DNA from 2 places in the Mesorhizobium sp. MC2-1-1 genome. Region 2 is predicted to be linked to the other one. Evidence: predicted binding sites of a transcription regulator. Region 2 holds the regulator's gene; the other holds the start of a gene.
The links. Region 2 encodes LexA, which represses DNA repair genes until DNA is damaged. Its sites were predicted from a motif close to TGTTCNNNNTGTGTTCNG; they were not measured.

Region 1 (14,429 bases), 2.6 Mb from region 2:
GGCCGGATAGCGTCTTGCCGCGCCTTCGCGGGCAAGGCGTTCGAGCTCGGCCTGCGGTCCAAGCCCGGATTCGGTCGGCTCGTCCGGATAATTGTATTCGAGGTCGCTGAGCGAGAAGGTGAGCTCGCCGGCGAAACGCAGCGTCTCGGCAAGCGCCTGCGGATGGCGGCGGAAAAGCCGCGCCATCTCCAGCGGCGGCTTCAGGTGGCGCTCGGCATTGGCGGCCAGCTCCAGCCCGACATCGGAAACCGGCGTGTTGAGGCGGATCGCGGTGAGCACGTCCTGCAGCGGGCGGCGCTCGGCGGCATGGTAGAGCACGTCGTTGGTCGCCATCAGCGGGACGCCGGCGTGCTCGGCCATCGCCGCCGCCTGCTCGACGCGGAAGCGGTCATTGCCGGCATAGTCCGGCGCCACGGCCAGCCTGAGCGTCGGGCCGAAGCGATCCCTGAGCCGGCTAATTAATGTCAGATTATCTTCCGCGCCCGCCGATAGATCGGGCAGCATCGCCAGTGACATTCGATCGCCCCATTCGAGCAGGTCGTCGAGCTTGAGCAATGTCGCGCCCTTCTCGTTCTCGTCGCGCAGATTCGCCTGGGTCAGCATGCGGCAGAGATGGCCCCAGCCCTGGCGGTCGCGGGGATAGGCGAGGATGTCCGGCGTGCCGTCGCCGAACACCAGGCGGCAACCCGGGTGATAGGCCATCTTCTCCACCTTGGCCTGCTGCCAGGCGCGCACGACGCCGGCGACGGTGTTCCTGTCGGCAAGTCCGATCGAGGCAAAGCCGTGGAATTTCGCCGTGACCACCAGCTCCTCGGGCCTGGAGGCGCCGCGCAGGAAGGAGAAGTTCGAGCTGATGCCGAACTCGGCATAGGGGATGACGGTCAGCGCGTTCACGCGAACACCCCATGCATGAACCAGCGCGGCGGCGCGGCCTGCGCGGCGCTGCTGTAGAGACCCTGGCGGTAGAGCCAGTAGCGGCGTCCCTCGCTGTCCTCGATGCGGTAATAGTCGCGGGTCGGCGCCTCTTCCTCGCCGGGCAGTTGCCGCCACCATTCGGCGGCGATGCGCTCCGGCCCTTCGGCGCGGGCGACGCGGTAAAGCGCGCGGCGCCAGCGGAAATTCATCGGCGGCCCTTCCGGGATCTCGGTCGCCGGCACCTCGATCGGCTCGGGCGAGCGGAACAGGCGCACCGGCCGCTCCGGCGGGTAGATGGTCACCGGTGGCGCTGTTCGGGGTGGCGCCGCCCGGCCGGCCGACGGCGCGCGTCTTTGCGGCGCTTCGGCGAAAGGCACGCTCTTGACGGCGCGCTCCGGCAGATGGCTCTCGACGATAACGGGCTTCAGCACGGCCGCCTCGCCGAGGCGGGCGCGGACACGGTCGGCAAAGAGAGCTATGTCGGCATCATCGTCGTCCGCCTCGCCGGTCAGGTCGCCCTGAACCATGTCGAAGGCGGCAACCGACAGCACCGACAGCCGCACCAGATCGAAGCCGAAGCCGGCGTCGATGCTCTGCTCCAGCGCGGTGAGCCGCTCATGGAACAGCCTTTGGATCAGCCGGGGCTCGCGCATCGGGCGCGAAGTGCCGACGGCGATGCGGCTGACGGCGCCGTCGACGCGGAAGAGAAGCAGCGCCAGCGTCCTTGCGCCCTCGCCGCGCCGTTCGAGGTCGGCCTTCAGGGCGACGGCAAGCCGGCTCACCAGCCGCTCGATGTCGTCGGTGAGCATGACCGGTTCGGCAAGGTGGCGCTCGACCGAGAGCGGCGCGACGGGGAGGCGCGGCGACACGGCCTCGTCGAGGCGGCCGAGCGCCTGGTCGAGGCGTAAAAGCAGGGTGGCGCCGAAGCGGCGGGCGAGCGGCGCGCGCGGCGCGGCCATCACCGCGCCGGCGGTGCGCAGGCCGACGCTCTCCAGGCCGGCGCGGGTCTCCGGCGCGATGCGCAGTGCCGATAGCGGCAGCGGCGAAAGCAACGCCTCCTCCTCGCCGCCGGCCACGATACGGTCGCCATGGAAGCGCGCCGCCGCCCAGGCGGCGCCCGGCGTGGAGGCGAGGCCGGCACGGACGTCAAAACCCTGCTGGAGGAAGCGGGTGAGGATTTCCTCCTGCATGGCGCGCTCGCCGCCGAACAGATGCGTGCAGCCGGTGACGTCGAGGAACAGCCCATCCTCGGCGTCGATCGCCACCAGCGGCGTGTAGCGGTCGCACCAGTCGGCAAGGCCTTCGAGCAGGCGACGGTCGGCCTCCGGGTCGGCCTCGACCACATCGATCGAGGGATGCATGGCGCGGGCATCGGCAATGCCCATGCCGCGCTTCAGCTTCAGCGCCTCAGCCCGCTCGTCGAGGGCCGCGATGCGTTGGGTGTTGTTGTCGCGATGGCTGATCACCAGTGGCAAATGATGCGACGGCCGGGAACGCCAGGACCGCCCCAGGCGCTGGCGCAGGATCCGCTCCGCGCTGAGATGCGGGAACCACAGCGACAGAATTCTCTGTTCTTTCTGCAAAAGCGTGCTCATTTGGGTTCCACTCCAGTGTGAATTGTCCGGGCAGGGCCGTGCGGCTCTTGCCGATATCGATCTTGAAGGCAGGGCGGCCGATCGAGCCCGCGAGCGGTCCGGCGACCGTTTCGCGGTTTGACGCGAGCGCCCCCGAAACGATCAGGCGCACGGGCGCGGCGGTTGGATCGGCCTCGCCGGCCTGGCGCAGCAAAAGCACTGGCCTGCCGGCATTCTGGGCTCGGGCGTGCAGCCGGCGCGTGGCGGTGAGGTCGAGCCGCGGGGGGCTGCCGCGGATCTCGAGGATGACGGCGGCGAAGGCCGTCATGCGGGCGGCCTCCTCGGCGATCCACAGCGCATCGAGCAGTTTCGGGGCCTCGGAAAACAGCAATTGCTCCGGCTTCATGCCGAACAGCGCGTGCAGGCCCCTGGCATAGGGAAGGCCGGCCTCGTGAAAGATTTCCGTTGTGCCGACCCAGAGGATCGGCAGGCCCTGCTTCTCCTTGAGGATCAGGCTTACGAGCGAAAGCGCGAAGCCGGCGACCGCGCCGGCATCGCGGGTCTCCAGGCCATGGATTTCGCTCAGCGCCGCCTTGGGCAGGCCCCCGCCAAGAGCTGCATCAAGCCGATCGATACCGGTGCGCAGGAAGGCGTCCGGCGAGGCCACGGCGAGGCCACGCCGGATGATGGTGATGTCCGAGCCGGATGCATCGACAGGCGTCCCGCCCGCCGGCGCCTGCAGGCGCTCGGGCAGCGTTCCCTCGATCTTCGCGATCTGGCGGCGCAGGGCAAAAACAGTTTCCCGCGCCACGGCGCTCATCGCCATGACGTTCACTTCCGGCAGCAGTTGTTCCTGTTATGTTCTTATAGATTCCAGAGGCGTCCGGAAGAGTCAAGCAGACTCATAAGGAATTTATTCCTTCGCCCTTTACCCTGAAAGCGAACGCCCCGCCGGCTCATTTGCCTCTATCGGCGCGAAAGCCTATATGCCGGGATCAAAGGACATTCCATGGCCCGCATCTACAAGACACGTATCTGGCACGACCAGCTCTCGCCGTCGATCGACGAGCTCGAGCTTCTGGCGCTGGAGGCCTATGCCCATCTGCCGGAAGAATTCCGCCAGCTCACCGGCGAGATCATCATCCAGATCACCGAATTCCCGACCGACGAGATCATGGACGACCTGTCGCTGGAAACGCCGTTCGACCTGCTCGGCCTGTTCGAGGGACGCGGCATCGCCGAGCGCTGGAACCCGCAGACCGGCGAGGGACCGAATCGCATAACGCTCTACCGTCGCGCCATCCTCGATTATTGGTCAGAGAACGAGGAGACGCTGGGCGACATCGTCACCCATGTGCTCATCCACGAGATCGGCCACCATTTCGGTCTGTCGGATGACGACATGGAGCGGATCGAGGAGGCGGCCGAGCAGGCCGCTGCTAGCTGAGAGCGTCACGTTAGCTCGGCGGCAGAAGCCTCGTTACCTCGCGCCCCCCTTAGCCCTGCCGGGCATCTCCCCCTCCTGGGGGAGATTGGCTAGCTACCAATCGCTCAGCTTGGTGTCGGCTGTGTATTCCTGGCCTTCGACATCCTTCACCACGGCCTGGCCGCAGCGCATCGACTTGGTTTTCTTGTCATAGGCATAGGTCGGCGAGCCGAACAGGTGCCAGCCCTTGTTCAGGGCCGCCGTCACCTTGTGGCAGAAGGTTGAATCGTCCGGGCCGGACAGAAAGCGGTAGAGTTTCATCTTTCGAGCCTATCTTTGCATACCGGCGCATCATGCGCCGATGATCGCGGCCTTCGCCAGCAGTTTTTCGGCTTCCGCCAGATGCAGGCGCTCGACCATCCGGCCATCGATCGCGATGACGCCCCGGCCGGCATTTTCGGGGCGCGCGAACGCATCCCTGATGTCACGAGCCGTGGCCAGCGCTTCGGGCGATGGCGAGAAGGCGCGGTTCGCCGGCTCTATCTGGGCAGGATGAATCAGCGATTTGCCGTCGAAGCCCATGGCCGCTCCTTGGGCGCATTCGCCGGCAAAGGCGTCGAGGTCGCGAAAATCATTGGCGACGCCGTCGATGACGTCGAGGCCGCCGGCGCGCGCCGCGAGCACCAGCTGCATCAGCCAGGGCATCAGATAGCGCCGGTCGGGCGTCGCCAGTATGCCGGTCGCCTTGACCAGGTCGTTCGTTCCGGCGACGAAACAAGCAAGGCGCGAGGCCGGGTCCCGGCCGAGCTCGGCGATGGCGCCGATGTTGAGCAGCGCCTTGGGCGTCTCGACCATCGCCCATAATTTCACGCTGTCCGGCGCGGAATTGTCGTCGAGCAGGTCGCCGGCCTCGAGAATGTCGCGCGGTGTGCCGATCTTGGGCAGGAGAATGCCGTCGGACTCGGCCTTGGCGACAGCCAGAAGATCGTCGGCGCCCCATTCGCTGGCCAAAGGATTGATGCGCACCACAATCTCGCAGCGCCGTCCGGGACCGGCAAGAATGCCGGCGACCTTGTCACGCGCGGCAGCCTTCTCGGCGGGCAGCACGGCGTCCTCGAGGTCGATGATGACGGCGTCGCAGGCTAGGGAGCCGATCTTGGCAAGCGCCTTGTCGTTCGAGGCGGGAATGTAGAGCACCGAGCGGCGCGGGCGATAGCTGTCGACGGTCATGGCCGATCTATGCCGGGTGATGGCGGGTGAGGCAAGGCGCGGAGCGATCTTCTCCTCAACGGCCGCAGAAGGGATAGGTCGCAGCTTCACGCGTGGCGGACTGACCTGCACCAAATCTGCAAATCCTTGCGGAAAACCTCCTCCAATCCGCCGCGCGCTTTCCGCACGGGCCGGCGAGACAGGCGGCATGCGAACACCTCACACAATCCGCCGGTCACTGCAACGCAGGCTCATCCATGAGGGCTGGTGGCTCGTCGAGCCGCAAGCGCCGCCCCGCAAAGCGGGCGTCCTCCCTTTCGCCCCAAGGTCGCGCCATATGGAAAAGCACTTCGCACTTTTCACGGAATTGCTCTAATCCTGCCGTTACCCAACCTTACGCACCTGGCCCGCCGATCGATGCCGCATAATATCCTCGTCGCCGACGACGACCCGCATATCCGCGAGATAATCTGCTTCGCGCTGGAAAAGGCCGGCATGAAGACGGCGGCCGTCGCCGACGGCGCGGCGGCGCTGCAGGCGGTCGAGCGGCGCCCACCCGACCTCATCGTGCTCGACATCGGCATGCCGGAGATGGACGGGCTGGAGGTCTGCCGCAGGCTCCGGCAGAAATCCGACGTGCCGGTGCTGTTCCTGTCGGCGCGCGACGAAGAGATCGACCGCATCCTCGGGCTCGAAATGGGCGGCGACGATTATGTGACCAAGCCGTTCAGCCCGCGCGAGCTGGTCGCCCGCGTCAATGTCATCCTGCGGCGCGCGCGGCCGGCGCCAGTCGAGGGAGAAACAGACGACCGGGAGTTCGCGCATGGCAAGCTCATGCTCGTCCCGGCAAGCCACGCGGCGAGTTTCGACGGCAAGCCGTTCACCTTGACGGCGATCGAATTCGCCATCCTGAAAGGCTTTCTCGCCCGGCCGCAGCACGTGCTTGGCCGCGACGCGGTGATGGCCAATGCCTATGCCTCGAACATCCATGTCTCGGAACGCACGGTCGACAGCCACATCCGCAACGTGCGAGCCAAGCTGGCGGCGGTCGGCTGCGCGGATGCGATCGCGACGGTGCACGGCGTCGGTTTCCGGCTCGGCCGATGCGGTGGTTGAGCAAGGAAAGGTGGCGGCCGCGGCTCGCCACCGTCGTCATCGCCATCCTGATCGTAGTCATGGCCCTGCCGCTGGTCGGGCTGTTCTTCTTCCGGCTCTATGAGAACCAGCTGATCCGCCAGACCGAGGGCGAGCTCATCGCGCAAGGCGCGGTCGTCGCCGCCGTCTATGCGGAGCAGGTGCGTGCCGCCGGCATTCCCCCGGACAAGATGGGTTCGCCGATATCGGCCGATCCGGCGCGGGACAACAACTATCCCTATGAACCGATAGAGCCACGCCTCGATCTCGCCTCGGATGACGTGATGCCGATGCGCCCCGTTGCGGTGCCGGCCGCCCCCGACCCGGCCTTCGCGGCCATCGGGGCAAAGCTCGCCGGCATTCTCGATGAAACGCAGAAGACGACGCTTGCCGGCTTCCGCCTGCTCGACCCGCGCGGCGTGGTCATTGCCGGCGGCGGCGAGATCGGCCAGTCGCTGAGCGGGGTCGAGGAGGTGCGGACCGCGCTTTCCGGCGCGTACGCCAGCGAGCTGAGACTGCGCATCCCCGACCAGCCTCCGCCGCCATTATACTCGGTGAGCCGGGGCACCAGGGTGCGCGTCTTCGTCGCCCTGCCAGTCGAACTCGACGGCCGGGTCGCCGGCGTCGTCTATCTCTCGCGAACGCCGAACAACATCGTCAAGCATCTCTATGGCGAGCGCGGCAAGGTGACGTTGGCGGCGATCGCCATACTGAGCGGCACGCTTTTGATCGCGCTGGTGTTCATCCGCACCGTCAGCCGGCCGATCTATGCGCTGATCGAGAGGACGAAACGCATCGCCGCGGGCGACCGCGAGGCGATCCGTCCGCTCGCCCATCACGGCACGCGCGAGATGGCGGCGCTGTCGGCGGCCTTCCTCGACATGGCGCAGAAGCTGCAGGCGCGCTCCGACGGCATCCAGACCTTCGCCACCCATGTCTCGCATGAGCTGAAATCGCCGCTGACGGCGATCCAGGGCGCGGCCGAGCTGCTTCGCGATTCCGGCGGCGCGATGGACGAGGCCGAACGGCGACGTTTCTCCAACAACATCGTCACCGACGCCGGGCGGCTCAATCTCCTGGTGCGGCGGCTGCTCGACCTGGCGCGGGCCGAGAACCTGGAACCGAGCGGCGAAAGCACGACGCTCCATGCCGCATTGGCATCTTTGCCGATCGACACCAGGCTGGAAGCGCGGCTTGAAGGCGGCGGGTATATCGGGCTCGGCATCTCGGCGGAGAATCTCGGCATCGTGCTCGCCAACCTAATCGACAATTCCGCCCGGCACGGCGCCAGGCTGGTTTCGATCGGCGCGGCAAGGGCGGGCGACAGGGTCACGATCCATGTCGGCGACGATGGCGACGGAATCTCGGCCGCCAACCGCGCCAGGATCTTCGAGCCGTTCTTCACCACGCGGCGCGAAACCGGCGGCACCGGCATGGGGCTCGGCATCGTGCTGGCCCTCCTGAAAGCGCATGATGGCACGATCAGGCTGGTTGACTCCGGGCGCGGCACGCGCTTCGAGATCGATCTGCCGGGATTTTGAGAACCGGCGAACTGGAGACAAAAGTGCGCTACGACATCGTCATCATCGGCGGAGCCATCGTCGGGTCCTCGGTCGCCTATTATCTGCGGGAGGAAGGTTTTACCGGCTCGATCGCGCTGATCGAGCGCGATCCGCAATTCTCCCATGCGGCGACGACCCTGTCGCTCGCCTCGATCCGCCAGCAATTCTCCATCCCCGAAAACATTCGCCTGTCGCAGTTCACCCTGAAACTGTTCCGGCGGCTCAAGGAAACCTTCGGCGCCGACGCCGATATCGGTTTCCGCGAGGGCGGCTACCTGATCCTCGCCGGCGAGGCGGGCCTGCCGATCCTCAAGGCCAACCATGAGACGCAAGTGGCCGAGGGCGCCGACATCGTGCTGGAGGACGCCGGACAGCTGGCGAGCCGCTTCCCCTGGCTGTCGGTCGACGACATCGCCGCCGGCGCCTATGGCCGTAGCGGCGAGGGCTGGTTCGACGCGCATGCGCTGCTGACCCTGTTCCGCAAGGCGCTGCGCGACAAGAAGATCGATTTCATCACGGCTTCCGCCACTGGCATTTCGCGCGACGGCAATCGCGTCACCGGTGTGTCGCTCGACAATGGCGAGACGCTGGAGGCGGGCATCGTCGTCAACGCCGCCGGCCCGAACGCCGGCAAGGTCGCGGCTTTTGCCGGGCTGGCGCTGCCGGTCGAGCCGCGCAAGCGCAACGTCTTCGTCTTCGAGGCGCGTGAGAAATATGCCGACATGCCGCTTTTGGTCGATCCGTCAGGCATCTATGTGCGGCCCGAAGGCTCGGTCTATCTCACCGGCGGCGCCGAGCCGGAGGAAGGCGATGTCGCGCCAGATCCGAAGGATTTCGAGGTCAACTGGTCGCTGTTCGAGGATGTGGTCTGGCCGATCTTGGCCACCCGCATCCCGGCCTTCGAGGCGATCAAGGCGACACGCGGCTGGGTCGGGCATTACGACTACAACACGCTTGACCAGAACGCGGTGATCGGGCCGCATCCCGAAGTCGGAAACTTCCTCTTCGCCAACGGTTTTTCCGGCCACGGCCTGCAGCAGGCGCCGGCGGTGGGCAAATCGATCGCGGAGCTCATCATGCATGGCGGATACCGGACGGTGGACTGCAGGGCATTCGGCTATGAAAGAGTGGCTGAGGGAAGGGCGTTCCGCGAGCTGAACGTCATCTGACGAACGGTCGCGTCGAGCGAAAGCGCGTTGCCGAGCGCATGGCCGCGCGCCGTGTTGTCGAAGATGCACCAGACCTCGGCGGCCGATGCGCCGGCTTCGGCAAGCCGCTCGCCAATATCCAGCAACCGCCCAGCTTCGTATTCTGAATAGTAGACGTGCGGCGCGCCATGGAAGCGGAAATAGGCGAGTTCGGGCCAGCCGTCAGGCATGGCGGCAGCAGGCGTGGGAGCGGGATCGGCCGCAACACGCCCTACGTGAAGGCGACTGAGCAAGATCCCGGCTTCGGGTGCGAACCAACTGGGGTGACGCGGTTCGCAAACCAGGCGCCTGTCGGTCTTTGCGCGCAGCACGGCGAAGAACTTTTCGGCGGTCTGGAGATCGAATTGCAGGCTGGGCGGCAGCTGCGTCAGAAGCACGGAAAGCTTGGCCCCGAGCCCTTTGACCTGACCCAAGAACGCGTCCAGAAGATCATTGCAATCTTCCAGGCGACGCTCATGCGTCACGGTCTTGGGGATCTTTGCGGAAAAGCGAAAATGGTCCGGAACCGAGCGCGCCCAGCGCTCATAAGTTGCCCGCCGATGCGGTTTGTAGAAGGAGGAATTGATCTCGGCGATCGAAAGTCGCGCCGCATAGCGTTCGAGCTGCGAACCGGCCGCCGGGAAAGAAGCTCTATGCGCTGCCGCTATACTCCATCCGGCGGTTCCCACGGCGCAGCGTCTGTTCTCCATTCCCACAATCTGGACAGGCGCGATCGCGGGTCAAGGGAGAGCTTCGGCCAGTCGCCCGCGGGCCGAGCCAGGCTCGCAGCCACCCGGGCGCCCACGCCCAGCCTTCGGCATGTCCCGAGGCGGCGTCCGGGAAACCCCGCGAACGGTCGTGGGGGCCGCGTGCTATCGCTGATCTGCCGGGCAGTTAAGCCACAAGCGTCGGCGTTCCGCCTCCCCAACGGCAATTCGATACGGAAATCCGGCCGGCTGCAGATATCCAGCCCGGTCGGCGAAAGACATTGATTCCTGCCGGCCGCGCCATGCTAGTCTCGGCCTCGTCGGGCGCTCGGGGAAAACATTGTTTAAAAAGGCTGTCGAGAATTTTCGGCGCACAAGGGGAGTCCAACTGGTGTTGGGCCTCCGCCACGAGATTCTGCGGCGTCAGTTTTTGGGAAGCGCCGCGTCCAAGGGCCATTCATTCGCCAGGGAACTAAGCGGAAAGCCGGATCGGAATTACTGCTTCACCATAGCGTTCAACACGCCCTGGGTCATCGACGTGCTCACCAAGGCCTGGCAGGTCTTCCCGACCGGGACAAGGCTCGTGGTGATCGACAATTCGCCGAAGCGGGAAGCGCGAGCCTCGATCGAAGCGATCTGCGCGCGGCGGGGGGTCGCGTATTTCGGACTGCCCAGGAATTTCGAAACGAACCCTTCCAGATCACATGGCGTCTCCCAGACCTGGGTCTTCCACAACATCGTCAGGCACCTCAAGCCAGACATGTTCGGCTTCATCGATCACGATTGCTTCCCGGTCGGGCCGATCGATATCGCGCAGCGCGTCGGGCGAAAGATCGGTTACGGGACGCCGCTGCACGCCAAGTCCAGCTACCTGTACAAGAAAGCCGAGGACGAGCCTCGCTGGTACTACTGGGCCGGCCTGTGCTTCTACAATTTCGCTGCCGTCGAGCATGCGAAGCTCGATTTCAGGAATCGGCTCGACATCGGCATGGACACCGGAGGCGGCAACTGGCCGGTATTGTATTCGAAGCACCCCGTCGGGGAATTCGAGATGGCCCGGTTAAGTCACGTCGCGGTGAACGTCGAGGGGAAGATCGACAATTATCAGGTGTATGACGAGGTTCTTTTTCATGTCGGGGGCGCCTCCTACAGCTCGCGCGCGGCCGATCCGGATTACCGTCGCCAACTGTCGGACCACATCTGGAAAACCTATCTCGGCGGACTCCAGGATCGCCTGATTTCCATTTGAGATCAAATCGGGCCGCGAGTGCCTATCTTTTTGTTTTTCAGCAATTCCGGACGGAAGCCTACCGCGAAGTCGCCGAGCCTAACCACTCACAATACCGCTGCAGCCATCCAAGAACACGCGTCCAGCTCTCGGCATGCCCGGCGGCCGCGTCCGGGAAGCCGGCGAAGCCGCCATGGCAGATGGTGAGCCGCGTGCCGCCGGCGATCGGCTCCAGCAGATAGGCGAGCGTGGTTTCGTGACGGCCCAGCGCCGGGTGATCCCAGTCGTGGCGCATGGTCTGAACGATTCGGCGCGGCGTCTCGATCTCGAGGAATTTCCCGCTGGCGGGCAGGCGCCTGCCGCGCGCGCTTCGCACTGTGACACTCCAGCGACCGCCGACGCGAAGGTCGGCGTTCCACCCGGTCATGCAGTGGGTTTCGGGCGACCCCCACCAGCGCTCGACCTCGCTCGTGACCAGCGCCGCGACGACCTCGTCCGGCGCGGCGGGAAGCTCGGCCGAGGCCATGACCGTGTCCGCGTTCGCCATGGCTTGCGGCAACGACAAGTGAAGCATCAAGGTACACCCTTCCAAGGATTGTCTCGTGCCCGAAACGAATATTCATCCCTTTGACGGCGGGCGCTCGAAACCCTTGCCTGTTTCGAGCAGGCTCTTGAGGCTCGCCAGCACCAGCGGCCAGCCCCTTGAGACGTTCGGGATCAGCCTGTGCGGGCCGTCGGCCTCGTGGATGACGGCGAGCTTCATCAACTCGCCGTCAGGCTCGATGGTGAAGGTGCAGCGCGTGTAGCCGTCCTTCTTCACCTCGGGCATCCATTCGTTGCGCCATTTGATGACAAGGCGTCTTGGCGGATCGATCTCCAGGATCTCGCCCGAATCGGCAATGCTGCCGTCCGGGAACATCAGCTTCCAGCTCGAGCCGACCTTCCAGTCGCTCTCCTGATAGGAGCAGAGGAAGAACTGCCGGTTGAATTCCGGATCGGTCAGCGCCTGCCAAAGTTTTTCAGGCGTGGTGCGGATATAGGTGACGTAGACGAAGCTGTTCTCGCTCACGGCTCTTCCCTTTCAAGACGTTGCTTCAGGTCGCTCAATGCACTGAGCCGACGGCGCTCGAACTTGCCGATCCAGCGCTCGGCGATCTCGTTGATCGGAACGGGGTTGAGGTAGTGCTCCTTCTCGCGGCCCCGGCGCATGGTGGTGACGAGGTTCGCCTCCTCGAGGATCGCCAAATGCTTGGTCACCGCCTGGCGCGTCATATCCATGTGCTCGCAGAGCGCGTTCAGCGTCTGCCCGTTCCTTGCATGGAGACTGTCCAGCAATTGCCGGCGGGTCGGGTCGGCCAAGGCGCGAAAGACGGCATCCATGCTCATGCCTTTAATAGGCAACCATTTGGTTGCATGTCAAGCCCGACCATGATGGGCGCCGCCGCATGGAGGGCCGTGGCCCGTCAGGAGGGCTAGCGCTGGCGACCGAACCAGAAGGCGTCGGTCATGCGCGTCATGCCGATGCGCTCGTAGAAGCCGATGGCGTCGGGCATCGAGATCAGGCTGATCGAGACCGAAGGCCCGAGCTGGCGGCGGGCCTCGTCCATCAGGCCCTTGCCGACGCCAAGCCCCTGCGCCGACCTGGATACGGCAAGGTCCGACATGTAGCAGGCCCAGGAGAAGTCGGTCACGCCGCGTGCGACGCCGACCAGTTGCCTATCCGGCCGGTCGAGCCGTGCGGTCAGCACCAGATCGGCGTTGACGAGCATGGTTTGCAGCCGGGCCTTGTCGTCGATGGGCCTTACCTTGCCGAGGCCGGATTCGACCAGCACGCGGCGGAACTCGCCGACATCCAGCGCTGGCTCGCTCGCGTAAAGGACTTTGGAAGCAGGTGCCATGCCGCCAAGGTGCCCGATCGGCCGGTGTTTTGAAAGCTGCAGGTGCCGATCTTGTGTTCGATGGTCCAATCCGAACCGCCAACACCTGCCTTTCATTTGCCAGCCGCTTTGTGTAAACCGTGCCTCCAGCAATCCCCGCAGAGAGAAGACGGGCAGGTACCCATGGACAAATTCACCAAGCTCACCGGCGTCGCCGCGCCCATGCCGATCGTCAATGTCGACACCGACATGATCATCCCGAAGGATTATCTGAAGACGATCAAGCGCACCGGGCTCGGCACCGGCCTGTTCGCCGAGATGCGCTACAATGAGGATGGTTCGGAGAACCCGGATTTCGTGCTCAACAAGCCGGCTTACCGCAAGGCGCAGATCCTCGTCGCCGGCGACAATTTCGGCTGCGGCTCGAGCCGCGAGCACGCGCCCTGGGCGCTGCTCGATTTCGGCATACGCTGCGTGATCTCGACCTCTTTCGCCGACATCTTCTACAACAACTGCTTCAAGAACGGCATCCTGCCGATCACGGTCAGTCCTGAAGACCTCGACAAGCTGATGGACGACGCCTCGCGCGGCTCCAACGCGACGCTGTCGATCGACCTGGAAGCCAAGGAAATCCGTGGCCCGGACGGCGGCGTGGTCAAGTTCGACCTCGACGACTTCAAGCGCCATTGCCTCCTGAACGGCCTCGACGATATCGGGTTGACCATGGAGAAGGCCGGCGCGATCGCTTCGTTCGAGAAGAGGAACGCCGAGCTGCGCCCCTGGGCCTGAGCGCCTAAGCTATACTGATAAGCCAGGCCATCGCTGGCCGGGTTCGTGGCGGCTGAATGGAGGGACAGTCATGACACGCTCGCTTCTGGCCGCCGGCGCCTCGGTGGTAATCCTTCTCACCACGGTCGGCGCCAGCGCCCAGACAACCGCGCCGGCCACGCAGCCGGCGACGGATCAAGGCGCGTCCGACCAGCAATCGGGCAGCGACCAGGCCGGTTCGGATGAGGACAAGCAGGCGCCGATCCCGTTCGAGGGAGGCCAGCTCACCATCACGCAGCCGGAGCAGGATGGCGAAAAAGTGCTGTCCTATGACGGCAAGCAGCTCGCCAGCAACTACGACGTCTTCTTCGACAAGATCGTCAAGATCGGCGACGTGAACGTCGCGCTCGTCGATGTCGGCGACGGCGGCAATCAATGTGGCCCGGCCAAGGTCATCGTCTGGAAGAAGGACGGCGAAATCCAGACCACCACGGTCGAGCAGGACGAATGCGGCGCGCCGCCGGCCGCCGTCTCCGACAGCGCCATCTATTTCGTGCCCTATCTGCTGCCAGGCGATTCCAAGCCGGCGCTGCAATGGTCGCCCACGGGAGGGCTGACGACCTCCGGCAACCTGACCTACACGCCGGAACCCGGCACCGACTGGAAGGATGTCGACCCGTCGAAATACGACAACATCATCGACGCCTTCCACAACGAGGCCGTCTACAAGGCCGGCCAGGCGCTGCTCGGCAACGACATGCCGGACATGGCGACCAGCCTGCTGGTTGGTGGCGGCACCGAAAAGACTGCCTCGGGCGCCTTCTACGCCACCGGCTGCGTGC
Region 2 (14,429 bases):
AATTTGCCCTTGTCGGCAATCGCGTCATCATCCATGGCGGCGCAAGGATCGGCCAGGACGGTTTCGGCTTCGTGGGCGGCGCCAAGGGACCTGAACGCGTGCCGCAGATCGGTCGCGTCATCATCCAGGATGATGTGGAGATCGGCTCCAACTCGACCGTCGACCGCGGCGCGATGTCCGATACCATCATCGGCCAGGGCACCAAGATCGACAATCTGGTACAGATCGCCCACAATGTTCGCATCGGCCGCAATTGCATTATAGCAGGGCTTTCGGGTATCTCCGGTTCCGTCGTCGTCGGCGACAACGTCACGATGGGTGGCGGTGTCGGCCTAGCTGATCATTTGACCATCGGGCCAGGGGCCAAGCTTGCTGCGAGAAGTGGATTCATGAACAACGTGCCGGCAGGCGAGATCTGGGGAGGCTATCCGGCACAGCCGATGGCGGAAGCCATGCGCGAGATAGCGATGCTGCGCAAGATGGCCAGGACGCGCAAGCAAGGCGACGGAAATGGCTGATACGGTGGCAACGACACTCGAGGCGGTCGACATCATGGGGCTGATGAAGCTCCTGCCGCATCGCTATCCGTTCCTGTTGATCGACCGCATCGTCGATATCGATGGCGACGAATCGGCCGTCGGCATCAAGAACGTGACCATAAACGAGCCGCACTTCCAGGGCCATTTCCCCCAGCAGCCGGTCATGCCGGGCGTGCTCATCATCGAGGCGATGGCTCAGACCGCCGGCGCGATCTGCATTCGCAGCCTCAACACGGAGAGGCCCTCGCTGGTATATTTCATGACCATCGACAATGCCAAATTCCGCAGACCGGTGGTTCCGGGCGATCAGCTCAGGATCCATGTGAAGAAGATCAAGAAACGCGGCAATCTGCTGAAATTCGCCTGCGAGGCGATGGTCGACGGCGCTAAGGCCGCCGAAGCCGAGGTTTCAGCCATGATGGTTGCCGGCTGACGGTACGAAATGCTCATGAAAGTCGAGACATCCATTCATCCTTCCTCGGTCGTCGAAGAAGGAGCCAGGCTCGGCGAGGGCGTCCGCATCGGACCCTTTTGCCACGTAAGCGCCGATTCGATCGTCGGCGACCGTGTCGAGCTGGTCAGTCATGTATCGGTGATGGGCGCCACGACGATTGGGGTCGGGACGAAGGTCTATCCGATGGCGACGCTCGGCGCGCCGCCGCAAAACACCAAGCACAAGGGTGGCCGCACTACTCTGGTCGTCGGAGCGAACTGCACCATTCGTGAAGGCGTCACGATGCATGTCGGCACCGACACCAGCCGTGGCGAGACAACTGTCGGCGACAACGGCAACTTCCTTGCCTACGCCCACATTGCCCATGATTGCGTCGTTGGCAAGAACGCCACGTTTGCCAATGGCGCGACGCTCGGCGGACATTGCGAGATTGGCGACAACGTCTATATCGGCGGCCTAAGCGCGGTTCACCAATTCGTGCGCGTCGGCGATAACGCCTTTCTCGGCGGCTGCTCGGCTTTTGTCGGCGATGTCATCCCGTATGCCATTGCCGTCGGCAACCGCGCCAGCCTGCGCGGCTTGAACATCATTGGCCTCAAACGCGCCGGTTTGCCGCGCTCCGAGATCTACCTGCTGCGCAGGGCCTATAGGACGATCTTCGATCGTTCCCGCACCGTCGGCGAGAATGTGGAGCTCGCCAAGGCCGAGTTCGCCGGATCGCCAACGGCCATGAAGATCATCGATTTCATCACCAGTCGCGGCAAACGGCACTTTGCCGTGCCGTCGCTCAAGGGTGAGGGCGACGATGACAATGGCGATGACGAGGGCTGAGCCGGCCAAGGCAGGGCTTGCACTCGCGCCGGGCTCCAGGGTCGGCATCATCGCCGGTGGGGGCAGCCTGCCGGTCGAAGTGGCGGAGGGCCTGGTCAAGCACGGTTTTGCGCCCTTCATCATCATCGCCGCCGGTGAGGTCGACCGGGAAGCCGATTTTGCGGCCTTTGATCGGGAAAAACTCGCGCTGGAAGACATCGGGCTGTTGTTTCCGTTGCTGCGTCGCCAAGGCATCACGCACCTTGTCCTTGCCGGCGAGATCAAGCGTAGGCCGCGGCTGAGCAGGATAAGGCCGACACTTGGTCTTCTGGCGATAGTACCTTTCGTGGTCAGAGCATTGCGACGTGGCGACGACGGCCTGCTGAAGATTTTGACCCGAGCCCTGGAAACGCGAGGCGTCAAGGTCATCGGCGCGCACGAAGTCGTTCCGGAACTGACGGCTAGCGAAGGCCCGTTGACGGCGGCCGAACCGAATCGGTCCGACTGGCGCGACATCGAGGCCGCGCGCAGGGCAGCCAAGGCCATTGGCGAGCTCGATATCGGCCAGGCAGCGATTGCGGTCGGAGGTCGGGCCGTCGCGCTGGAAGGCATCGAAGGCACCGCCGGCCTGCTCGATAGAATGCGCGAGCTGCGCGGCCACGGCAGGCTGGCCGGCAGGACGGGCGGCGTGCTGGTCAAATGCGCCAAGCCCGGACAGGAATTGCGCGCCGACTTGCCCACCATAGGCCCGCAGACGGTCGAGGCCGCTCATGCCGCTGGTCTTGTCGGCATCGCCGTCGAGGCCGGCCGTTCACTTATTCTCGAAGCTCCGGCAACGCTGGCGCGCGCCAATGCGCTTGGCCTGTTCATCGTTGGCCTGCCTTCAGCGGAGCGGGCCAATGGGGAGCCGGCCGATGCCCGCTGACAAGCCGCTCAAGCTCGCGATAGTCGCCGGCGAGGAATCCGGCGATTTGCTCGGCGCTGACATAGTGCTGGCGCTCGAGCGTCTGACCGGTCGCAAGGTCCAACTCGTCGGCATTGGCGGCCGCCACCTGCAGCAGCTGGGGCTGACGCCATTCTTCGACGGCAGCGAGATCGCGCTGATGGGCTTCAGCGCCGTGCTGCGCGACCTGCCGCGGCTGATGCGCCGTATCAGCCAGACCGCGGCGATGATCGCGGCCGAACGGCCCGATTGCCTGGTCACCATCGACAGCCCGGACTTTTCACTGCGCGTCGCGAAGAAGGTTCGCGCAACAGCACCGGCCATTCCGATCATCCACTATGTCTGTCCGAGCGTATGGGCCTGGCGGCCAGGCAGGGCGGTGGCGATGAAGCCCTATGTCGATCACATTCTCTGTATCCTGCCTTTCGAGGTAAAGGCCCTTGCTCGCCTAGGCGGGCCGCCGGGCACCTATGTCGGCCATCGGCTGACGCAAGACCCCGGCGTGCTCGGCGCCGCCAAGGCGCAGAACCAGCCACGCGACCTCTCCGAGGACCGAGTCAAGACGGTGCTGGTGCTGCCAGGCTCGCGCCGCGGCGAAGTCAGCCGGCTGATGGAGCCTTTCGGCAAGGCGATGTCGGCGTTGCGCCAACGCGGCCACCGCCTGCGCCTCATCCTGCCGACCGTGCCGCACGTCGCCGAACTGGTGAAGACGTCGATCGCGAGTTGGGACGACAAGCCGGAAATCATCGCCGAGCCGGACCGCAAATGGCAGGCCTTCGGCAAGGCCGACGCTGCGCTGATCGCGTCAGGGACAGTATCGCTCGAACTGGCGCTCGCCGGCGTTCCGATGGTTTCCTGCTACAAGCTCGACCCCATCGCGCGCCAAATTCTGCAGCATCTGGTGACGACATGGTCGGCGCTGCTGCCCAACCTGATCTCCGACCGCGTGCTGGTGCCGGAATTCTACGACCAGTATGTCCGGCCAGAGAACCTCGCCCGGCAGTTGGAAGCCCTGTTTGCCGACACCGGCATGCGCGCCTGGCAGAAGGCCGGTTTTGCCGAGATCGCCAGACGAATGGCGACCGACAGGCCCTCGGGCGAGATCGCCGCAGAGGTGGTGATGGGGTGCATCAAGAAGGCAGCAGGCAACAGGCAGTAGAGGTTTCTTTCTACTGCCTACCCACTATCCCCTACCTTTTCGCGATCGGCACGTAATCGCGCTCCGTGGCGCCGGTGTAGAGCTGGCGCGGGCGGCCGATCTTCTGGTGCGGGTCCTCGATCATTTCCTTCCACTGGGCGATCCAACCGACAGTGCGCGCGACCGCGAAGAGCACGGTGAACATGGTGGTGGGGAAGCCCAGCGCCTTCAGCGTGATGCCTGAGTAGAAATCGACGTTCGGATAGAGCTTCTTCTCGATGAAGTAGGCGTCGGTCAGCGCGATCTTTTCCAGCTCCATGGCGATGTCGAGCAGCGGATCGTCCTTGATGCCGAGCTCGCCCAGAACCTCATGCGCCGTCTTCTGCATGATCTTGGCACGGGGATCGTAGTTCTTGTAGACGCGGTGCCCGAAGCCCATCAGGCGGAACGGATCGTTCTTGTCCTTGGCGCGGGCGATGAATTCCGGAATGTGGTCGACATGGCCGATTTCGCCCAGCATGTTGAGCGCGGCTTCGTTGGCGCCGCCATGCGCGGGGCCCCAGAGGCAGGCGATGCCGGCGGCGATGCAGGCGAACGGGTTGGCGCCCGACGATCCGGCGAGGCGAACCGTCGAGGTCGAGGCGTTCTGCTCGTGGTCGGCGTGCAGGATGAAGATGCGTTCCATGGCGCGCGCCAGGACCGGATTGATCTTGTATTCCTCGCAGGGCACAGCGAAGCACATGTGCAGGAAGTTTGCCGCGAAACCGAGATCGTTCTTCGGGTAAATGAAGGGCTGGCCGATATGGTACTTGTAGGCCATCGCCGCGATCGTCGGCATCTTGGCGATGAGCCGCATCGAGGCAACCATGCGCTGGTACGGATCCGAGATGTCGGTCGAGTCGTGATAGAAGGCCGACAGCGCGCCGACCACGCCGCACATGACGGCCATCGGATGCGCGTCGCGGCGGAAGCCGGTGAAGAAACGCGACATCTGCTCATGCACCATCGTGTGGCGCGTCACGCGATAGTCGAAGTCGTCCTTCTGCGCCTTGGTCGGCAGTTCGCCGTAGAGCAGCAGGTAGCAGACCTCGAGGAAGTCGCCATGCTCCGCGAGCTGGTCGATAGGGTAGCCGCGATGCAAGAGAATGCCGGCATCGCCGTCGATGAAGGTGATCGCCGATTCGCAGCTCGCGGTCGAGGTGAAGCCCGGATCGTAAGTGAAGGCGCCGGTGGTGCTGTAGAGCGAGCCGATGTCGATGACGTCAGGTCCGACCGAGCCGCTTCGCACCTTGAATTCGTGCGTCTTGCCGGCAAGCTCAAGCTTCGCGGTCGGCTGGCTCGTTTTGCCGGCCAACTCCAGTTTTGTCGCCGCTTCGCTCATTGCAAACTCCTTTTTGTTTCCTCATGCCGGCAAGGCAAATTCCTGCAAACGACACGTCGAAGTCACCGAATGCGCGAACTCGCCACCGCATTTTAGGAGGTGCGTGCCAGATTGGGCCAAGGCCTAATGTTGCACTGCGAAACACACCTTTCAATGCCAATCTTCTTGGGCCAGTCCGCTCCTAATCGATTTGATCTTCTATGCGGGCCAGGCTTTCCTGGCGGCCCAGCACGGCAAGCACGTCGAACACGCCGGGGGAGGTGCTACGGCCGGTCAGGGCCGCCCGGAGCGGCTGTGCCACGGCGCCGAGCTTATACCCACCGGCCTGCGCGAACGCACGGATCGAAGCCTCTGCCGAGGCGGCGCTCCATTCGCCCTGGACAGAAGACAATGCGCCATGCGCGCCGCGCAAAATCGCGCGCGCCTCGGCATTGAGCAAGCTCGCCGCCTTCTCGTCCAGCGGTAACGGTCGCTCGGCGAACAGGAAAGCCGCGCCATCGACCAACTCTACCAAAGTCTTTGCCCGCTCCTTGAGACCGGGCATGGCGGCAAGCAGTTGCGCCTTGCGCTTGTCGTCGAGCTTTGCCGCAAACGCGGGCCCGCCTTCGAGATAGGGCAAGGTGGCGACGAAGATGTCGAACAACGCATGATCGTCCATCTTGCGCATATGGACGCCGTTCAGCGCCTCGAGCTTGGCGAAGTCGAAGCGGGCCGCGCCCTTGTTGACGTCGCCGATGTCGAACCAGGCGATCATGTCCTTGATCGACATCACCTCGTCGTCGCCATGGCTCCAGCCGAGCCTGGCCAGATAGTTGAGCAGAGCTTCCGGCAGATAACCCATGGCGCGATAGGCCTCGACGCCCAGCGCGCCGTGCCGCTTCGACAGCTTGGCGCCGTCGGCGCCGTGGATCAGCGGGATGTGCGACATCGACGGCACCGACCAGCCCATGGCATTGTAGATCACCGTCTGGCGCGCGGCGTTGGTCAGGTGATCGTCGCCGCGGATGATATGGGTGACGCCCATGTCATGGTCGTCGACGACGACGGCATGCATGTAGGTCGGGACGCCGTCGGAACGAAGGATGATAAAGTCGTCGAGATCCTTGTTCGGGAAGCGAACCTCGCCCTGCACGCGATCATGCACGACCGTCACGCCCTCGGTCGGCGCCTTGATGCGGATGGCGCCCTTGACGCCTGCAGGCGCCTCGGACGCATCGCGGTCGCGCCACTGGCCGTTGTAGCGAGGCGGCAGGCCCTTGGCGCGAGCCGCCTCGCGCATCGCCTCGAGCTCTGCCGGCGTCTCATAGGCGTAATAGGCCTTGCCCATTCGCACGAGCTCCTCAGCCACCTCCCGATGGCGCGGCGCGCGCTGGAACTGCGAAACGGCCTCGCCGTCCCAGGAGAGGCCGAGCCAGGTCAGTCCGTCGAGAATGGCCGCCGTGGCCGCCTCCGTGGAGCGTTCGCGGTCGGTGTCTTCGATGCGCAGCAGCATTTGGCCGCCTGTGTGCCTGGCGTAGAGCCAATTGAACAGCGCGGTGCGGGCCCCGCCGATATGCAGGTAGCCTGTGGGCGAGGGGGCAAAACGGGTGACGACCTTGTCGGACATGGAACTCTCGAAGAAGCACTGAAGAAATGCATGTTTCGCGCTGACTTCCACGCGACCGGCGTTCATGTAGCATAGGGCGTCTGGGGCGCAAGGGGCAGACCCGATGGCTGGACGTGGCCGGGGCGCGGAAGAGGGCGGGGAAACGACAGCAGGCGTCAGCGAGCGCCTGATGTTCGCTCGCGCCATATCGGCCGAAGCGGCGCCGTTGCCGGTTCCGGAACCCCATCCGCCGGCGGAGCTTCCGTCGTCCGGCGACGGTGCGTGGCGGCCAGTTTCGCCTTCGGCCGAGGCACTCGGAGGACTCCGCAGACAACTTGGCCGGGCGTCGTTCTCCGCGATGCGCCAAAGCATCGTCGACGCCGCCGCGACCGAGCTCGATCGTGGCGTTGCCTTCCTGCTGGTGCCGGTCTTCCTTGCCGCCGGCGTGATCTATTACTTTTCGCTGAGCACTGAGCCGGACCTCTACAGGCCGATGGCGGCGGTGGCTCTGATGGCCGTATGCGCGACGGTCTCGCGCTCCTGGCAGAGAACGCACCTGACCTTCATGGCAGCGCTTTTCTGCGCCCTGGGCTTTCTGGCCGCCAAGGTGGAAACCTGGCGAATGGCAACCCCGATGCTGGGGTCAGAAATCCAGACGCGGCTGACCGGCCGCCTCATCGTCGCCGAGACATTGGCCAACGGCCGTGTCCGGCTGACCATCGATCTGATTTCCACGGAGCATCCGAAGCTGCGCTACGCACCGGATCGCGTCAGGCTCTCGGCGCGCAGGATTCCGCCCGACATGACGGCAGGGTCGATACTGACCGGCTATGTGAAGCTGCTGCCGCCAACAGGCCCGGTTCGGCCCGAAAGCTATGACTATTCCTTCGACAGCTATTTTAGCGGCATTGGCGCAAGCGGCTTTTTCCTGGGCGATCCAAAGCTGATTGCGCCGACGCCGGCCGCATCGACGGAGGCACCCTTCGGCGCGCGCGTTGCATCGGCCATAGAAAACGCGCGCGAAGGCATAGCCGATCACATAAGGAGCGCCATCGGCGGGTCCGAAGGCGAGATCGCGGCGGCGCTGATAGTCGGCGTGCGCGCCGGGATTCCGGAGGCGATCAACGAGTCGATGCGGCGGACCGGCATCTATCACATCATCTCGATCTCCGGTCTCCACATGGCGCTGGTCGCCGGCACGATCATGGTGCTGTTGCGAGGTGCCTTCGCGCTGTTTCCCGATTTCTCGTCGCGCCGGCCGGTGAAGAAATATGCCGCTGCAATCGCGCTGCTCTCGATCGCCTGCTACCTCGTGATCTCCGGTATCGTGGTGGCGGCCGAGCGAAGCTTCATCATGCTGGCGGTCATGCTTGTCGCCGTGCTCTTCGACCGCGCGGCGCTGACGATGCGAAACCTGGCGATCTCGGCCATCGCCGTCATCCTCGTCTCGCCGCATGAAGTGGTCGGCCCGAGCTTCCAGATGTCTTTCGCCGCCACTGCTGCGCTCGTCGGCGCCTATGCCGGCTTTGCCGACTACCGCGCCGGCAAAACGACCACGCCGCCGGCAAGGCGCTCGTTTGTCGGCTTCGTCTCTCGAAAACTGGCGGTTGGAGTGGGTGGAGCCGCGATTACCTCGCTTGTCGCGGGCAGCGCGACATTGCTGTTCGCAATCTGGCACTTCCAGCGTGTGTCGCCGCTCAGCTTGCTGGCCAATCTGGCGGTCATGCCGATCGTCTCTCTGATCGTCATGCCGTTCGCCGTGCTTAGCGCACTGGCCATGCCCTTCGGCTTTGACGGTCCTTTTCTCTATGTGATGGGCAAGGGGCTCACCGCGATGATAGCCATCTCGGCATGGATTTCCGAGCGCTCGCCGGTCGATGCCGTCGGGCTTATCTCGATCCAGTCCGTGCTGCTAGCAACCATCGCGCTCGTCATCGCAACCATGGCCACCACCTGGCTGAGGCTAGCCGCCGTTCCGTTCGCGCTCGCCGCGCTGCTGGCCATCCCGCATGTCCGAACGCCTGATGTGCTCATTTCAGAGGATGCCCATCTGGTGGCAATGCCGATCGGCGGCGGAGAGCTTGCCATCAACCGCGAACGCTCCAATGAGTTCACCACCGACAATTGGAAACGGGCGCTGAAAGCCGAGCAAATCGTGCCGCCGGAGACATTCGCCAACGGGGCGCTCGACATCGCCGACCCCGTCGACCTGCCGGCGGGCTCGCCCTTCTACTGTATCGGCGATCTCTGCATCGGCCGGTATCCTTCCGGCGCGATCGTGGCGCTCGCCGAGACCCGAGACAACGCCCGGTCGGCCTGCGGGTTCGCGGACCTCATCGTCATCAACGACGCCACGGCCTACAACCCATGCCGCGATCCGCGCGTGCTCGTCGTCACCAAACGGCAACTGGCGCGCGGCGGCAGCGCCGCCATCTTCTTCGATCCGCAATCGGCAACCGCGCGGCCGGCCATCAGCTACGCGGTCCAAGAACCGTATCGGCCATGGCACGAGCAGCGGAAATACGCGCGCGAGGCGAGGGGGCTGCCTCCGTACAAGCGACAGGAAAAAGCGAACATCAAACCGGCGCCCACTCAGTAACGCCGGATCAGCCCGACCAGCTTGCCCTGAACCTTTACCCGATCCGGTCCGAATATCCGGGTCTCATAGGCCGGGTTGGCCGCCTCGAGCGCGATCGAGGCGCCCTTGCGGCGGAAGCGCTTGAGCGTCGCTTCCTCGTCGTCGACCAGCGCCACCACGATCTCGCCCGGGCTTGCCGTGTTGGCGTTGCGGATGATAACGGTGTCGCCGTCGAAGATGCCGGCCTCGATCATCGAGTCGCCCTTGACCTCCAGCGCATAATGCTCGCCGCCGGTGATCATGTCCGGGGGCACAGTGATCGAATGCGTCTGGTGCTGGATGGCGTCGATCGGCACACCGGCGGCGATGCGGCCCATAACCGGGATGGAAACGGCCGAAGTGGATTCATCGTCATTGCTGGGCGTCGGCGTGCGCGACGGCGTCGCCGGCTTGACCTGTCGACCGAGATTGCCCTGGCCCCCCTGGATGACGCTAGGCGAAAACTTCTTAGCGGCATTCAAGCCAGGCGCGATCGAGTCGGGAAGCCGCAAGACCTCCAATGCGCGCGCCCGGTTCGGCAGCCGGCGAATGAAACCGCGCTCTTCCAGCGCCGTGATCAGACGGTGGATGCCGGACTTCGAGGCGAGGTCGAGCGCCTCCTTCATCTCGTCGAAGGATGGAGGAATCCCGCTCTCCTTCAGGCGTTCATGGATGAACATCAGGAGTTCATGTTGTTTGCGCGTCAGCATCGGCGGCCCCCACGGGTTCTGAAACCAGAATCAGAAAAACAAACCCAGAACAAACACTATCTGTTCCAGTTGTGTTCCGCAACCGTTTAAAGTTTAGTGAATTTGTTAGGACCGCCGAAACAATGTTGCATCCGAGGGGCCTTGGCCGCTACCTGTAGCGCAGTGGCATTGATTCCGCTCGAATTTGCAGCCTTGCTTAAATGGGAACAGCGGGTGGCGGCATCACGGAAGTGCCGGGTGCGATCGCGCATACATCGATTGCGCATGCCGCACCGTGAACGAAACGAACCCAAAATGCCAACGTCGGCGATTTGCCGGTTCACGGTTCTCGCCCTCCATGGACCAGCTAACACAGGACGAAAGGTTCTTGCCCGGACGCCGACGGTGGTGAGACAACCGCTCTTGGCCAGCCGTGAGCGGCGGGCATTCCGAAATGTAGGCGGTAGCATAATGGGGGGAATTCCTGATCTCGCCGAGATCGAGGCTATGGACGCAGCAGATCCGCTGCGTGCCTTGCGCGATCAATTCGTCCTGCCGGAAGGGGTGATCTATCTCGACGGGAATTCGTTGGGAGCCGCTCCACACGCCGCATTCGAGGAACTGCGCAAAGCAGCTAACGAGGAGTGGGCGCATGACCTCATTCGTGCCTGGAACAAGGATGGATGGTTCGACATGCCGGTCGAACTGGGCGACCAGCTCGGGCGGCTGATCGGCGCGGCGCCTGGCCAGACCGTGGTCTGCGACACCACGTCGATCAACATCTACAAGGTGCTGCATGCGGCGATGGCGATGCGGCCGGGCCGAACCGTGATCGTTGCCGAGGGCGACAGTTTTCCGACCGATCTCTATATGGCCGAAGGCGTGGCCTCGACCGGAAAGAACACCGTCCTGCGCCTGGCCGGCGTGCACGCGCCAACCATCGAGGAACTGATCGACGAAAGCACCGCGGTGGTGCTGGTCAACCACGTCAACTACAAGTCCGGCGAGTTGCGCGACATGGCGGCGCTCACGCGCAAGGCGCATGACGCCGGTGCGCTGATCGTATGGGATCTGTGTCACAGCGCGGGGGCCATGCCGGTTGAACTTGACAGGGCGAACGCCGATTTCGCGGTCGGCTGCACCTATAAATATCTCAACGGGGGGCCAGGTTCACCCGCGTTCATCTATGCGGCCGAGCGGCATCTTGCCGATGTGCAGCAGCCCCTCAGCGGGTGGTGGGGCCACGCGCGGCCGTTCGCCTTCGAGCAAGCCTATGCGCCGGACACCGGCATCCGTCGGTTCCTGTGCGGCACGCAGCCGGTCCTGTCGATGCGCACGCTGAAGGGCGCGCTCGACGTCTGGAACGGCGTCGACCTGGCGATGGTGAGAAGGAAGAGCACCGCGCTGGCCGATCTGTTCATCGAACTCGTCGAGGCAAGATGCGGAGGTTACGATCTTACTCTCGAAAGTACCCGCGACGGCGCCAAACGCGGCAGCCAGATTTCATTCATTCACCCGCATGGCTACCGGATCATGCAGGCCCTGATCGAACGCGGCGTGATCGGCGATTTTCGGGCGCCGTCGACCATGCGCTTCGGCTTCACGCCACTCTATGTCGGCTACAGCGACGTGTGGCGCGCCGTGGAGGTGCTCGCCGACATACTGCGAAGCGGCGCCTGGCGAGAGGCGCGCTTCGCCGTCAAGGCCACCGTCACCTGAGTCTTGGGTCGGCGATGCCATGAGAAGCCAATCAAAGTTGACCTGACCGCGGGAGGGGCCCTGTGCTCGAACACCGTATTGCCGACTGGAACGACGCCTATGCCAACGGCGCGAACATCGCCGGCGGCGATCGTTGGCCGGCGGCGTGGGACCAGCCGGCGCAGGCATTTCGCGAAGAGTTGCTGACCCAGGGCAGGGCGCGGCTCGACATCGCCTATGGCGAAGCGCCGCGCAACCAGCTCGATCTGTTTCTACCGCCAGCGACGCCAAAGGGGCTCGTCGTGTTCATCCACGGCGGCTATTGGATGGGGTCGGGCCGAGAGTCCTGGTCGCATCTGGCCGGAGGCGCGGTCGGCCGAGGCTTTGCCGTCGCAATGCCCTCCTACACGCTATGCCCGAAGATCAGGATCAGCGGCATCGTCGGCGAAGCCTCGGTCGCGATCGAGAGGGCGGCAGCCATGGTCGATGGTCCGCTGATGCTGGCCGGGCACTCGGCCGGCGGACATCTCGTCAGCCGGATGGTGACCGCGACATCGCCGCTCTCGCCCGACGTGGCGCGGCGCATACGCCAGGTCATTTCGATTTCAGGCCTGCACGACCTTCGGCCTCTGATGCTCACCGCGCTGAACGAGACCCTCAATATCGACGAGCACGAAGCGTCGGCCGAAAGCCCTGCATTGCTGCGGCCCCGGAATGGAATCCGCATCACCTGTTGGGCCGGCGGCGGCGAGCGTTCGGAATTCCTGCGCCAGAGCGCGTTGCTTGCCAATATCTGGACCGGGCTTGGTGCCGCCACAGCTTCGGTGGTCGAGCCGGATCGGCATCATTTCAGTGTCGTCGACGGTCTTGTCGATCCCGCTCATCCCCTGACCCGTACGCTCGTCGATGAATGAGGATCGGCTTCAGCGCAGCATCAGAACGTTGCATTCGTCGCCGGCCTGCGCGGCCGGTGCGAAGGGCTCACGCACGATCAGCCCGTTGGCGTCGGCCAGCATGCGCAGCATCGAGGAGTCCTGGATGCCGAAAGGGGTCGCGACCAGCGTGTCGGCGTCCTCGCGCACGACGGCGCGCACATAGTCCTGTCTGAGGTCGTTGGCTTGCATAGCGGCGCCCAGACGGGCCGTTCGCACGTCCTGCCTGTGATCTCGGCCGCCGAGACGAGCGAGGAGCGGCTTCAGGAAGAGCTGAGAGCAGACGATGCTTGCCACCGGGTTGCCGGGCAGACCGACGCAGCGGACATTGCCGAGGCGGCCGAACATCAGCGGCTTGCCGGGACGCATGGCGATCTTCCAGAAGTCGAGCTTCATGCCTTCGCGGGTCAGTACGTCATGGATCAAGTCGTGATCGCCTACCGACGCCCCTCCGAGCGTGACGATGACGTCGGCGCGCGCCGCCACGGCTTTCCTGACCAACGCGGCGATAGCGTCCTGGCGGTCGGCGGCGATGCCGAGATCGAGCGCGCGCGCGCCGACCGACTGGGCAGCAGCGGCGACGCCATAGGCGTTGGAAGAAATGATCTGGTCGGGGCCGAGCGTGCTACCCGGCGGCAGCAACTCGTCGCCGGTGGCGATGATGGCGACCAGCGGCTGCCGCACGACCTTCAAGACAGGGTGGTTGGCCGAAGCTGCCAGCGAAAGTGCCGCGGCATCGAGCACGCGACCCTTTTGGAGCAGCACGTCCCCCTGGCCGAAGTCAAGACCGCGTCGGCGGACATTGCGGCCTTGCCCGGTAGGCTCCGTCACCTCGACCTTGCCGTTGCCGAGATCGCGCGCGTTTTCCTGGATGACGATGGTGTCGGCGCCTTCAGGCAGCGGCGCACCGGTGAAGATGCGCACGGCCTGGCCTGTTCCGACGGTTCCGGAGAAGCCGCGCCCGGCAGGCGCCATGCCTATGACCTCGAGCTCAGCCGGCGCCGAAGCGACATCGGCGGAACGCGCGGCATAGCCATCCATCGCGGAGGCGTTGAAAGGCGGCTGCGTACGCAGCGCCACAACCGGTTCCGCCAGGACCCGCCCTGCTGCTTGCGCGAGTGGAATGCTTTCGGCGGGCAAAGGCGCCGCGTCGTCGAGCAGGCGCTGTAGCGCCTCTGCGACCGGAACCAGCACCATCAGGGACCTACCTTGTAGTCGCCGGATTTGCCGCCGGTCTTCTCGACCAGCCGGATGCCGGAAATCACCATGCCACGGTCCGCCGCCTTGGCCATGTCGTAGATGGTGAGGCAGGCGACCGAGGCGGCGGTGAGCGCCTCCATCTCCACACCGGTCTTGCCGGTAACGCGGGCAAGCGCGGTGACCTTGAGACCAGGCAGCGTGCGGTCCGGCTCGATTTCAACGGCGACCTTGGTCAGAAGCAGCGGATGGCAGAGGGGGATCAGCTCATGCGTTTTCTTCGCCGCCATGATGCCTGCAATGCGGGCGGTGCCCAGAACATCCCCTTTCTTGGCGTCGCCGGCCAGGATCATCTCCAGCGTTTCCGGTCGCATCGAGACAAAACCTTCGGCAATCGCCGTGCGCGTCGTCTCGGCTTTGTCGCCTACATCGACCATATTGGCTTC

Region 1: the regulator LexA is predicted to act here: its motif matches at 3,338-3,355, upstream of ACR64R_RS21820 (ImuA family protein).

The regions. Positions count from the first base shown of each region.
Region 1 covers NZ_CP195205.1:4,393,455-4,407,883, reverse strand. Annotated here, with positions in the region: gene ACR64R_RS21830 (error-prone DNA polymerase) at 1-894, opposite strand, end outside; gene ACR64R_RS21825 (DUF6504 family protein) at 891-2,381, opposite strand; gene ACR64R_RS21820 (ImuA family protein) at 2,323-3,315, opposite strand; gene ACR64R_RS21815 (metallopeptidase family protein) at 3,499-3,936, shown strand; gene ACR64R_RS21810 (DUF1737 domain-containing protein) at 4,030-4,236, opposite strand; gene ACR64R_RS21805 (HpcH/HpaI aldolase/citrate lyase family protein) at 4,267-5,145, opposite strand; gene ACR64R_RS21800 (response regulator) at 5,542-6,240, shown strand; gene ACR64R_RS21795 (sensor histidine kinase) at 6,300-7,799, shown strand; gene ACR64R_RS21790 (NAD(P)/FAD-dependent oxidoreductase) at 7,823-8,989, shown strand; gene ACR64R_RS21785 (DUF72 domain-containing protein) at 8,938-9,717, opposite strand; gene ACR64R_RS21780 (hypothetical protein) at 10,210-10,476, opposite strand; gene ACR64R_RS21775 (hypothetical protein) at 10,475-10,963, shown strand; gene ACR64R_RS21770 (SRPBCC family protein) at 11,022-11,516, opposite strand; gene ACR64R_RS21765 (SRPBCC family protein) at 11,562-12,011, opposite strand; gene ACR64R_RS21760 (ArsR/SmtB family transcription factor) at 12,008-12,328, opposite strand; gene ACR64R_RS21755 (GNAT family N-acetyltransferase) at 12,415-12,840, opposite strand; gene leuD (3-isopropylmalate dehydratase small subunit) at 13,003-13,608, shown strand; gene ACR64R_RS21745 (Ivy family c-type lysozyme inhibitor) at 13,679-14,429, shown strand, end outside.
Region 2 covers NZ_CP195205.1:1,769,700-1,784,128, reverse strand. Annotated here, with positions in the region: gene lpxD (UDP-3-O-(3-hydroxymyristoyl)glucosamine N-acyltransferase) at 1-518, shown strand, start outside; gene fabZ (3-hydroxyacyl-ACP dehydratase FabZ) at 511-972, shown strand; gene lpxA (acyl-ACP--UDP-N-acetylglucosamine O-acyltransferase) at 988-1,824, shown strand; gene ACR64R_RS09000 (LpxI family protein) at 1,811-2,728, shown strand; gene lpxB (lipid-A-disaccharide synthase) at 2,718-3,905, shown strand; gene gltA (citrate synthase) at 3,937-5,265, opposite strand; gene gltX (glutamate--tRNA ligase) at 5,447-6,871, opposite strand; gene ACR64R_RS08980 (ComEC/Rec2 family competence protein) at 7,209-9,449, shown strand; gene lexA (transcriptional repressor LexA) at 9,443-10,177, opposite strand; gene kynU (kynureninase) at 10,628-11,875, shown strand; gene ACR64R_RS08965 (alpha/beta hydrolase) at 11,938-12,768, shown strand; gene ACR64R_RS08960 (molybdopterin molybdotransferase MoeA) at 12,778-13,983, opposite strand; gene moaC (cyclic pyranopterin monophosphate synthase MoaC) at 13,983-14,429, opposite strand, start outside.